Regions from separate parts of the Photorhabdus viridis genome, predicted to be linked through region 2. Evidence: predicted binding sites of a transcription regulator. Region 2 holds the regulator's gene; the other holds the start of a gene.

Region 1 (5,313 bases), on a different contig from region 2:
CGCCGGGCATTATCGCTTTTATGCTATGCCGCAGTTTTGACCGAATGTTAATTGTCGCTACTGTTGCGTCGGTCAGTTCCTGTGTTCTTGGTACACTGATTAGTTTCCATATTGATGGTGCGACAGGACCATGCATTGTTATTGTCCAAGCTATCTTCTTTACACTAGCACTGAGTTACAACCAGATAAAACAAGCCAGAACGAAACTCAAACATAAAACCCATCAAGCTGCTCTCCAAGTCTCCGACGAACCGAATTAATAACAAAAAGGGTTATATCTGTTTTAAGATATAACCCCGCTAATCATCTTTTTTACCGACTCATATATTTTCTCTGACTATAATTGTTCATAAAAGTGATTGACGACTTAGAGAGGTGAACCATGTGGCAGACAGTAAACCGTTTGCTAAATGAATATTTCGGTGCTGCCGATATTCACGATAAAACTGCGTTAACCGGAGACGATATTCATCAAGCTTGGCAAGTCATTCATGGCGAACGGCAAGTTTTTGTCAAATCAAATCTGAAGGAAATGCTCCCTGTCTTCAAAGCAGAATTGGAACAACTTGAACTACTGGCACGCAGTCAAACTATTCGTGTCCCAGCGGTTTACGGTGTTGGCTGTGATCGAGACTACAGTTTTCTGTTACTTGAATTTCTGCCTTTAAAATCTTTTAACCCACATAATGCTTATTGTTTCGGTCAACAACTGGCAAAACTTCATCAATGGAGTGAGCAACCCCAATTCGGCTTTGATTTTGACAATATGCTGGCAACAACACCACAACCAAATGGTTGGCAACGACGTTGGCATCAGTTTTATGCAGAGAAACGAATTGGTTGGCAATTACAGATTGCAGCAGAAAAAGGCATAATATTTGGTGATATTGATAATATTGTTCGGGTCATAAGTAACAAACTTCAACATCACCAACCACAGCCCTCTCTCTTACATGGCGATCTTTGGCCTGCTAATTGCGCTTCTCTGGATGATCATGCCGTTGCTTTCGATCCTGCTTGTTATTGGGGAGATCGTGAGTGTGATTTTGCTATGCTACCGTTGTACCCTGATCTACCAATGCAAATTTTTGATGGTTATCAGAGTGTGTGGCCACTACCTGTCAATTTTATTGATCGACAACCAGTATATCAGCTCTATTATTTGCTTAATCGTTGTAATCTGTTTGGTGGTGATAATTTTATTGCAGCGCAAGACATTATTAATGACATTATGCAATGAAGAAACAACCGGCTGCGGAAACACTTCATTCCGCAGCCATCACCACCAGAAGATTTACCAGCCTAAAATTCCCAGTAGAAAATAAAAAATTGCACCGATAATTACCGGTGAAACATATAAAATATAAATCTGACTAAACAATGTATGGTGCGGAAGTTTGATTCTTGATTCAATCTGTTCTCGTGTCAGTCCACCATTATCTTTGGCCTTTTCAATAATCAACTGATCTTCAATATTTTCACGTACAAATTTTACTTGTCTATACATACGCTGGCCTGATGCATTCATAGCAAGGCCGACAAAAATAAGAAAATATATAATCAGAAAGCTCATATTCTCCCCAGTGAAACCAGCCAAACGAACAGGAGTTGGCGAATTTTTCCAGAAAAAATCCAAAAATGACGTATTAAAGCGCACCATTTCGGCCATCATTTTCAGAAAATCATCCAAAACAGCATTAATGCCACTACCTTTAATACCATGCAACCAGGCAAGATTGATCACAGAAACAATGGTCGATAAGAGTGCCGGAATAAAAATCATCCAACCTAAAATTCGCTTAATAATAGCAATGTATCCGGCTTTTTGGTAAGTCATGATACCTCTCATAGCAGTAAATAGATTTTATTTTTGGCTAATCATAGCCCATCAATGATTAAATTTAACTTTATATTTAATTAACTAAGCATTTCTTACCCTCTTCCCCACAAAAAAAAGATTTCATCCGCCGAGATTGCTACAATCAGCTCTCTCTAATTGTCTGACCTATGGGAGATACTCATGTCTTTTCATTTACCAATAAAAGCAGTCATTTTTGATATGGACGGTTTACTGATTGACTCTGAACCATATTGGACCCAAGGAGAAAAAGAAGTATTCAGTGAATTAGGTCTGGATTTATCTTTGGCAAAGACACTACCAGATACTCTTGGGTTGCGTATTGACCATGTTGTGGAACTCTGGTACCAAGCTTCTCCGTGGCAAGGCGCATCAAAATCAGAAGTGGAACAACAGATTATTGATCATGTTATCAGACAGGTAAAAGAAAACCGCCCCCTGCTCCCAGGTGCGGAATATGCTTTAAACCTTTGCCGTAAGCAAGGGTTGAAAATCGGGCTGGCATCAGCCTCTCCACAATATATGTTGGAACAAGTACTTGAGATGTTCAACTTGAGTCATTATTTTGATACTGTTGTTTCTGCTGCCAAATTACCCAACAGTAAGCCCCATCCCGAAGTTTATTTGCTCGCTGCTGAACAACTGAGTGTTTCCCCCATAAGTTGTGTGACCCTGGAAGATTCATTTTATGGAATGATAGCGACAAAAGCAGCAAGAATGCGTTCAATCGTTGTTCCAACAGCCCATCATTTTGATGATCTACGTTGGACATTAGCAGATATTAAACTACGCTCACTTGAACAATTAAGTGTAGCAGATATCATCTGACTATAACTTTAGCTGCCATTATCTGTTTAAATGGCAGTTTCTAATTGCTCACATAGTCGCCGTAGCGTTTATTCCTTATTCTGTCAAATGGAAATCTGATAAAATATTAACTTTATATATTAATAAATAAGATATTTTTGCTTTTCACCCCCTATCTTACCCGCATAAAACCCACTATACTTCACCAACTGTATGGATAGACAGTTATCAGTCAGAGGAATTTATGACCGCGGAAGGGCATCTTTTATTTTCAGTTGCCAGTATTATTATGGCGCACAAGCTTGAAATAACACCAGAAATAGCCAATGGTGACTGGTTGCATATGCTACCAGGCGTGCTGCTTACTGCATTGTTGCCAGATATAGATCACCCAAATTCAACCCTAGGGAGATTATTCAGATTTATCTCCATTCCAATTGCCAAACTATGTGGTCATAGAGGGTTTACTCACAGTTTACTTGCTCTTGCATTAGGTATCGCTTTACTTTGGCTCAAAATACCAGAAGAGTGGCCTGTACCAACCGATTTTTTCCATGCCATGATTGTTGGCTATCTAAGTCATTTGGTAGCAGATATGCTGACTCCCGCTGGCGTACCACTGTTATGGCCAATAAAAATACGTTTCTGCCTGCCTGTACTTGGCAAACAAGGAAATAAGAAAGCAGAAAGATTTATTTCTGCCTTACTAATTGTCATTGCCGTTTTTCTGCCAGAACATATTGATTACCCTATACTTATTTATATAGATTACATCAAAAAACTGTGTTTTTAATAACCTTTGAAAATATTTTTAATGTTATAATCGCATAAAAATCAATCTTAATTGCCATGATTATTATATCAAATTCGATTTAATTATAAGAGCCGATAACCTTAGCTGGTACCATATTCTCAATTACTTGCTGTAGGGTATAAGTTTATAACTTAACTCTATTAATACAGCTTAACTCCCTCAATAATTAAAATCTGGAGTTTGTGGATGAACTTACCATTAATTCTGAATGTGCTCGTTTTCGCAGCACTGCTTTTGCTATTGTCAAAAGCCAGCTCACACCAATGGAGTCTGTCAAAAAAGGTTCTTTTCGGCCTCGCCATTGGCGTTATTTTTGGTCTGGCGCTACAACTGACTTATGGAGCTGATAATGCCACACTGAAAGAATCAATTTCATGGTTCAATATTGTAGGCAACGGCTATGTACAACTTCTGCAAATGGTGATTATGCCGCTGGTATTTGCCTCTATTCTAAGCGCTGTTGCCAGATTGCATAAAGCATCTTCTCTAGGAAAAATCAGTTTTCTGACCATCGGCAGCCTGCTGTTCACTACGATGATCGCAGCGCTGATCGGTATCATTATTACTAATCTATTCGGCCTGACTGCTGAAGGTCTGGTGCAAGGAACGCAAGAAACAGCACGCCTGTCGGCTATCGAAAACAACTACATAGGCAAAATCTCTGATTTGTCTGTACCACAGTTAATTTTATCTTTTATTCCTAAAAACCCATTTGCCGATTTAGCTGGCGCCAATCCAACGTCTGTTATCAGTGTTGTTATTTTTGCGACCTTCCTGGGGATTGCTGCACTGCAAATGCTGAAAGATGACCGCGAACGTGGTGAACGTGTATTAGCCGCTATCGATATTATGCAAGCATGGGCAATGAAACTGGTTCGCCTGGTTATGTGCCTGACGCCATACGGTGTTATGGCTCTGATGACCAAAGTTGTCGCCAACTCCAATATCCACGAAATTGCGAAACTAGGCAGCTTTGTTATCGCATCCTATATTGCACTGACGCTAGTGTTTGTTGCTCACGGGTTTCTGCTCTCTCTCACCGGTATCAATCCACTTAAATTTTTCAAAAAAATCTGGCCGGTATTGACCTTTGCATTCACTAGCCGTTCAAGTGCAGCCAGTATCCCACTGAATGTTGAAACCCAGACACGCCGTATCGGTGTACCGGAATCTATCGCCAGTTTCTCAGCATCTTTCGGCTCAACAATTGGTCAGAATGGTTGCGCCGGGATTTATCCTGCCATGCTGGCAGTCATGGTTGCGCCGACAGTAGGCATAAACCCATTTGATCCTGTATGGATTGCAACACTGGTTGGTATTGTGACTATCAGCTCCGCGGGCGTTGCTGGTGTGGGCGGCGGCGCCACATTTGCCGCACTGATCGTCTTACCCGCAATGGGATTACCTGTAACGCTAATTGCACTGTTGATTTCTGTTGAGCCTCTTATTGATATGGGCCGTACCGCGCTGAATGTGAGTGGTTCAATGACCGCCGGTACAATTACCAGCCAGTTAATGGGACAAACTGATAAAACTACCTTCAATCAGGAAGAAGAAGTTGAGTTAAATCAGCTATGATTTGAATTTCAAAAATCATAAAAAAAGCCGAGGAATACATCATTCTTCGGCTTTTTTATTTTATTCGCAATGTTATTTATTCAAGTACTGCCCACTGCGCAGAGCTTCAATACGTTTATCTAATGGTGGATGAGACAGAAACAGCTCACTGAACGTCTTGGATTTACCATTAATACAGAATGCCATCATACTACCCTCTTCCTGCGGCTCATAACTGGTTTTCAGACGCTGTAAAGCAGCAATCATCTTCTCACGG
Region 2 (5,313 bases):
TATTATTAATCTTTATGATTTGGAAGAAGAAGCTCGTAAACTGATTCCTGCTCCTCAATTTGGCTATATTAGCAGTGGTTCAGGTGATGAATGGACGCTACGTGAAAATACCAGAGCCTTTGACGATTACCAAATTATTCCCCGCTATCTTGCGGGGATAAAAGAACCCGACACAACAACCGAATTACTTGGCAGTAAAGTAGATATACCTATTTTCATTCCACCGATGGCGGCACACGGATTGGCTCATATCTCTGCTGAATTGGGAACAGCAAGAGGCGCTGCCGCTGCTGGCGCCTTGTTTACTGCACAAACTCTGTCTAATTCATCTCTCGAAGAGATAGCAAAAGTGAGTAACGGCCCCAAATGGTTCCAAATTTATTTTACCAAAGATATGGGTATTAACCGTGAACTAATACGTCGGGCTAAAGCTATGGGCGCAACCGCCATCGTATTTACGGTTGATTTAGAGTGGAGCGGTAATAGGGAAACTGATAGACGTAATAAATTTACCTACCCACGTTCACTTCCATTTCCTAATATTCCTGGCGCTCCCGCTGGTGCGCCATTATCAGAGATTATAGCGCTATTTAAACGTGATCTTGGTTTTAAGGATCTGGAATTTCTTGCCAAAGAATCAGGTCTTCCAATCATTGTAAAAGGTATTCAATCTGCCGAAAATGCTAAAGAATGTGTTGACCACGGAGCCGCAGCTATTCAAGTCTCTAACCACGGTGGTCGGCAATTAGATACTGTCCCGGCAGCAATCAAGTCATTACCAGGCATTGTTGAAGCTGTTGGTCGTCACATTCCGGTCTACTTAGATGGCGGTATTCGTCGCGGTATTCATGTGTTTAAAGCTCTCGCATTAGGTGCCAAAGCTGTCGCTATCGGCAGACCAATTTTATATGGACTGGCATTGGGCGGAGCGCCAGGCGTGACTTCCGTTTTAAACCTGCTTAAGGATGAGCTGAAACTTAGCATGAAACTGGCGGGGTGCGCAGCTATTAAAGATATTGAGAGAAAGTTTATCAGTTTAATTTAACTCATTAACTGATAACGTAAATATCAGCCCCGTTTCATTTAAAGTAGGTGATTTCAGGAAATGGGGTAAATTCTGTTAACCACGGTGGTTTTTATAATTTAACCAGTAAAATAGCATTTTCACCTTCCCCCTGAAGTATTCTTCAAGGGGAAGTATTTAATATAAATATTAATGAAGTATACGAGATGCTGACGGCTCCGTGAGATCAATTTCATACCTTTGTTGTTCTTCCATTCTACTGCGTAAAACATCTTCTACTAATGCAGAAAACCCTGTCATCATTTGCCGTTCCATAATAACGCCTTTTGGCTCAGGCCACGGCAGGCTGGCAATTGGCCAGTCACAATATAATTTATAATAATTAAACTGCTCCAGCCGATCTTTACTCTTGTCAAAATCATTACTCCAGTAGGCATTACCCAACCGGAAGTTTGTATAAAACTCATCAAAGCTGCTAAAGATTTCATAAATATAATCAGCGGTTTTCAGCATATTTTTCCATGCCACTTCTTCACTGATATAACCAGCACAAAAACAGTTACGGCTTAAAACAATTGCAAGCCACAAATCAAATCCCCACACCAACGCAGGTGGGCGCCTATTAACAGTTTGAGAACATTTACGAATAGAGTTAGGTGTTACTTCAACTAATTTGGCAAGAACTTTAAACATTTTGCCATCATTAAGCGCAGCATCAACAGAAAAATGTTTTGAATGCACCCCACCCCACAAACCAGTTAACATTTTCATATAACCTTCTTCATCAATAATTCCCCAGTCACTGTATAGTTGGGATTGATGTTCCTGAGTAGATGATAATGGGAGCAGGTAGTAACGATAGTTATCATGAGCAACCCGTGACTGCAAAGGATAATGCTCCAGAGTTTCACTCCAAAAGCCCTGCCAATAGTCACTCACAATATTTAACCGCAATACCTGGCGCTTTTCTTCCGGTAAAAAAGATAAACCTGCTTGTTGATAATAACGCCGTTGTTCCCATTCAGGACGTTTAATAATACGATAAATAATAACTAAAAGTAACATTACTGAAAATAATGCTGCAATGACTACTTGTGCCAGAAGTAAATAGTCTATAGCAGGAACGGATACATTATCTATTATAAATAATACAATTGCCACAGATAATATAATTCCCATACAGACTGCAATTACAAATAAAATATTAATCAATGCGTATAATGAACTCAGAAAAGGTAACTTTCTTTTTTCACAGATAATATTCTTTATTACCTGATAGCCTTTAGCAGGAAACTGCCTATAATGAGGCTGATTTTGTAAAAGTTCTTTCATCACAAATGATTCCTTTCCGAAAATTATCTACCATATATGATAATTCTTATCTGTATTATCACAAACCTCGATAAAACATTATTTTTGCTGCTAAGTATCAATTTAACCAAATTAACTCTATCAGGGGACAAGCACAATGAACTTTTCTGGAGAATATTTTCTATCGTAGAAACATGATAACATTCCAATATTGTTATCATGCTGGCTGTAAGGGGCGTAATGAAACTGATCAACCAAAAAAAGTTACTGGAACAAGCCGAAGCTATTTGCCTGACACGGGGAGTTCGCTTTACTCCGCAGCGGTTTGAAGTTTTGCGTCTGATTTCAGAGCAACCCGGCGCAATCAGTGCTTATGATTTACTGGATTTATTGCGGGAAGCAGAACCACAGGCTAAACCACCAACCATATACCGGGCACTGGAGTTTCTGCTGGAACAGGGATTTATTCATAAAATAGAATCCACCAACAGTTATGTGCTGTGCCACCATATCGAACAACCAAGCCATACATCAGCAATGTTTATTTGCGATCGCTGCGGTTCTGTTACAGAACGGGATGGTGGAGCCGTTGAATCCGCTATTCAACAGTTAGCAAAAACTGCTGGATTCAGTTTACGCCATACTGTCATTGAAGCGCATGGTTTGTGTTCCTCTTGTGCAGAGATTGAATCCTGTACTGAGCGGGATGAATGTCAGCACGACCACAGTATTGAGGTAAAAAAGAAATAGAGAACCTGTAAATAGCGGCAGGCAACCGCAGAATCATGTTCAAGATAATCATATTGATAAACCAATAACATGATTCTGCTGGAATATTGCAACTTTTTGACAATCACCAAAAAACAACGATTCGATATTTTACTATCAAAACCCATCACCGTTACGAATCACCCCGACGGCTAATCCTTCTATTATCAGGCTCCGTTCACGCAGATCCACCACGATTGGCTTAAACTCAGGGTTTTCTGCCAATAATTCAACTTTATTTCCAGTCTGTTTAAAACGTTTTACAGTTACTTCATCTTCAATACGGGCAACAATAATCTGCCCATTACGAACATCCTGTGTTTTATGCACAGCCAACAGGTCACCATCCATAATCCCAATATCTTTCATGGACATACCGCTGACTCTTAACAGGAAATCCGCACTTGGCTTAAACAGTGCAGGATCAATCCGATAATGACTTTCAATGTGCTCTTGCGCCAACAGTGGCTCACCTGCGGCTACACGACCAATCAACGGTAAACCAGATTCTTCTAGCAGCAAACGGATACCCCTGGATGCCCCGGCAACAATCTCTATCACCCCTTTGCGAGCCAATGCTTTTAAATGCTCTTCAGCCGCATTAGGTGAACGGAAACCAAGACGTGATGCAATTTCAGCACGCGTTGGCGGCATACCCGTTTGCGAAATGTGGTCACGCACCAAGTCATAAACCTGCTGCTGCCTTACGGTAAGTGCTTTCATTTCACCCCCTGTGTGTTTATACAGTCAAACTGTGAGTATATACAGGTAAATAGCGATTGGGAACCTGCCAGGGCAGAAAATCAGTCTAATATAGTATAATGACTCATTATTAAACTAAATCAGGTCACAAAATAGTGCCAGAGAATAGTACTCCAGACAATTAACGACAGCATCATCGTCAGAAAGACCGCCGCCGATCCCATATCTTTTGCCCGGCCGGACAGTTCATGGAATTCACTGCTAATACGATCAACGACAGCTTCAATAGCACTGTTCAGAATCTCCACAATCACCACCAGCATCACTGAACCAATCAGTAAAATGCGTTCAATTGCGCTGATATCCAGATAAAATGCAACAATTACCGCCAATATAGATATGATTATTTCCTGCCGGAAAGCCGCTTCATTTTGCCACGCAGCCCTGAGGCCTTTCATCGAATATACGGTTGCTTTGATGATACGGGTCAGTCCCTTGGATTGATTTGCCATAAGTTACTCGCACCAAATATAGGGTTATTTATCACTTTTAACTTTTATTATCGTCTTAACATAACAGATCTCAATACTTGTTTCTGGTATGCTTGCGACGTATTGCTAACAGGAGGCTTCAAGTTATTTATGTCAGGTTGGCGTAAAATATATTATAAATTATTGAATTTACCACTAAAAATACTGGTAAAGAGCAAACTTATCCCTAAAGATCCCATTACCGAATTACGGCTCGATACGACACGTCCGATTCTGTACGTATTGCCGTATCACTCCAAAGCAGACTTACTGACATTACGTCAGCAATGTCTTGAGCAGGATCTGCCGGACCCTTTAAACTCACTGGAGATAGGTGATACTGAGCTTCCGGGCTATGTATTTATTGATAATGGCCCACGCGTATTCCGCTATTGCGCACCAAAGCAGGAATCCGTAAAAATTTTCCATGCTTATCTGGATCTGCATCGTAATAATCCAAACTTGGATATTCAAATGCTGCCAGTTTCTGTCATGTTTGGTCGTTCACCCGGACGTGAAGGACACAGCACCCCACATCTGCGGCTACTTAATGGTATCCAAAAATTCTTCGCCGTTCTCTGGCTGGGCCGGGACAGTTTTGTGCGTTTTTCAAATACAGTATCTTTGCGTTATATGGCAACTGAACATGGCACGGACAAGACCATTGCTCATAAGCTAGCTCGCGTGGCGCGAATGCACTATTCACGCCAACGTCTGGCGGCAGTGGGGCCGCGTCTGCCTGTTCGTCAGGAGCTGTTTAATAAGCTGCTGGCTTCAAAAGCAATAGAAAAGGCCGTTATTGATGAGGCCCGCAGTAAGAAAATCTCCCATGAGAAAGCGCAACAGAATGCTGTTAACATGATGGAAGAGATTGCCGCGAATTTCTCTTATGAAGCGGTACGGTTGTCAGATCGTGTACTTGGTTGGACCTGGAACCGTCTGTACCAAGGGATCAATGTTCATAATGCTGAACGCATC

What was found. The regulator LexA, encoded in region 2, represses DNA repair genes until DNA is damaged. The targets are predictions, from matches to a motif close to TNCTGTATGTACATACAGNA.
Region 1: ABR397_RS08150 (metal-dependent hydrolase) is a predicted target of LexA. The motif match lies at 2,873-2,892, and genes of this name have one in related genera.

Annotation. Positions count from the first base shown of each region.
Region 1 is NZ_JBEJZY010000015.1:25,505-30,817, forward strand. It holds gene ABR397_RS08130 (metal ABC transporter permease) at 1-260, shown strand, start outside; gene ABR397_RS08135 (fructosamine kinase family protein) at 383-1,240, shown strand; gene ABR397_RS08140 (YniB family protein) at 1,295-1,837, opposite strand; gene hxpB (hexitol phosphatase HxpB) at 2,021-2,686, shown strand; gene ABR397_RS08150 (metal-dependent hydrolase) at 2,910-3,458, shown strand; gene ABR397_RS08155 (L-cystine transporter) at 3,666-5,057, shown strand; gene htpX (protease HtpX) at 5,130-5,313, opposite strand, start outside.
Region 2 is NZ_JBEJZY010000033.1:8,573-13,885, forward strand. It holds gene ABR397_RS14890 (lactate oxidase) at 1-1,045, shown strand, start outside; gene ABR397_RS14895 (DUF1266 domain-containing protein) at 1,214-2,356, opposite strand; gene zur (zinc uptake transcriptional repressor Zur) at 2,576-3,085, shown strand; gene lexA (transcriptional repressor LexA) at 3,221-3,826, opposite strand; gene ABR397_RS14910 (diacylglycerol kinase) at 3,946-4,317, opposite strand; gene plsB (glycerol-3-phosphate 1-O-acyltransferase PlsB) at 4,447-5,313, shown strand, end outside.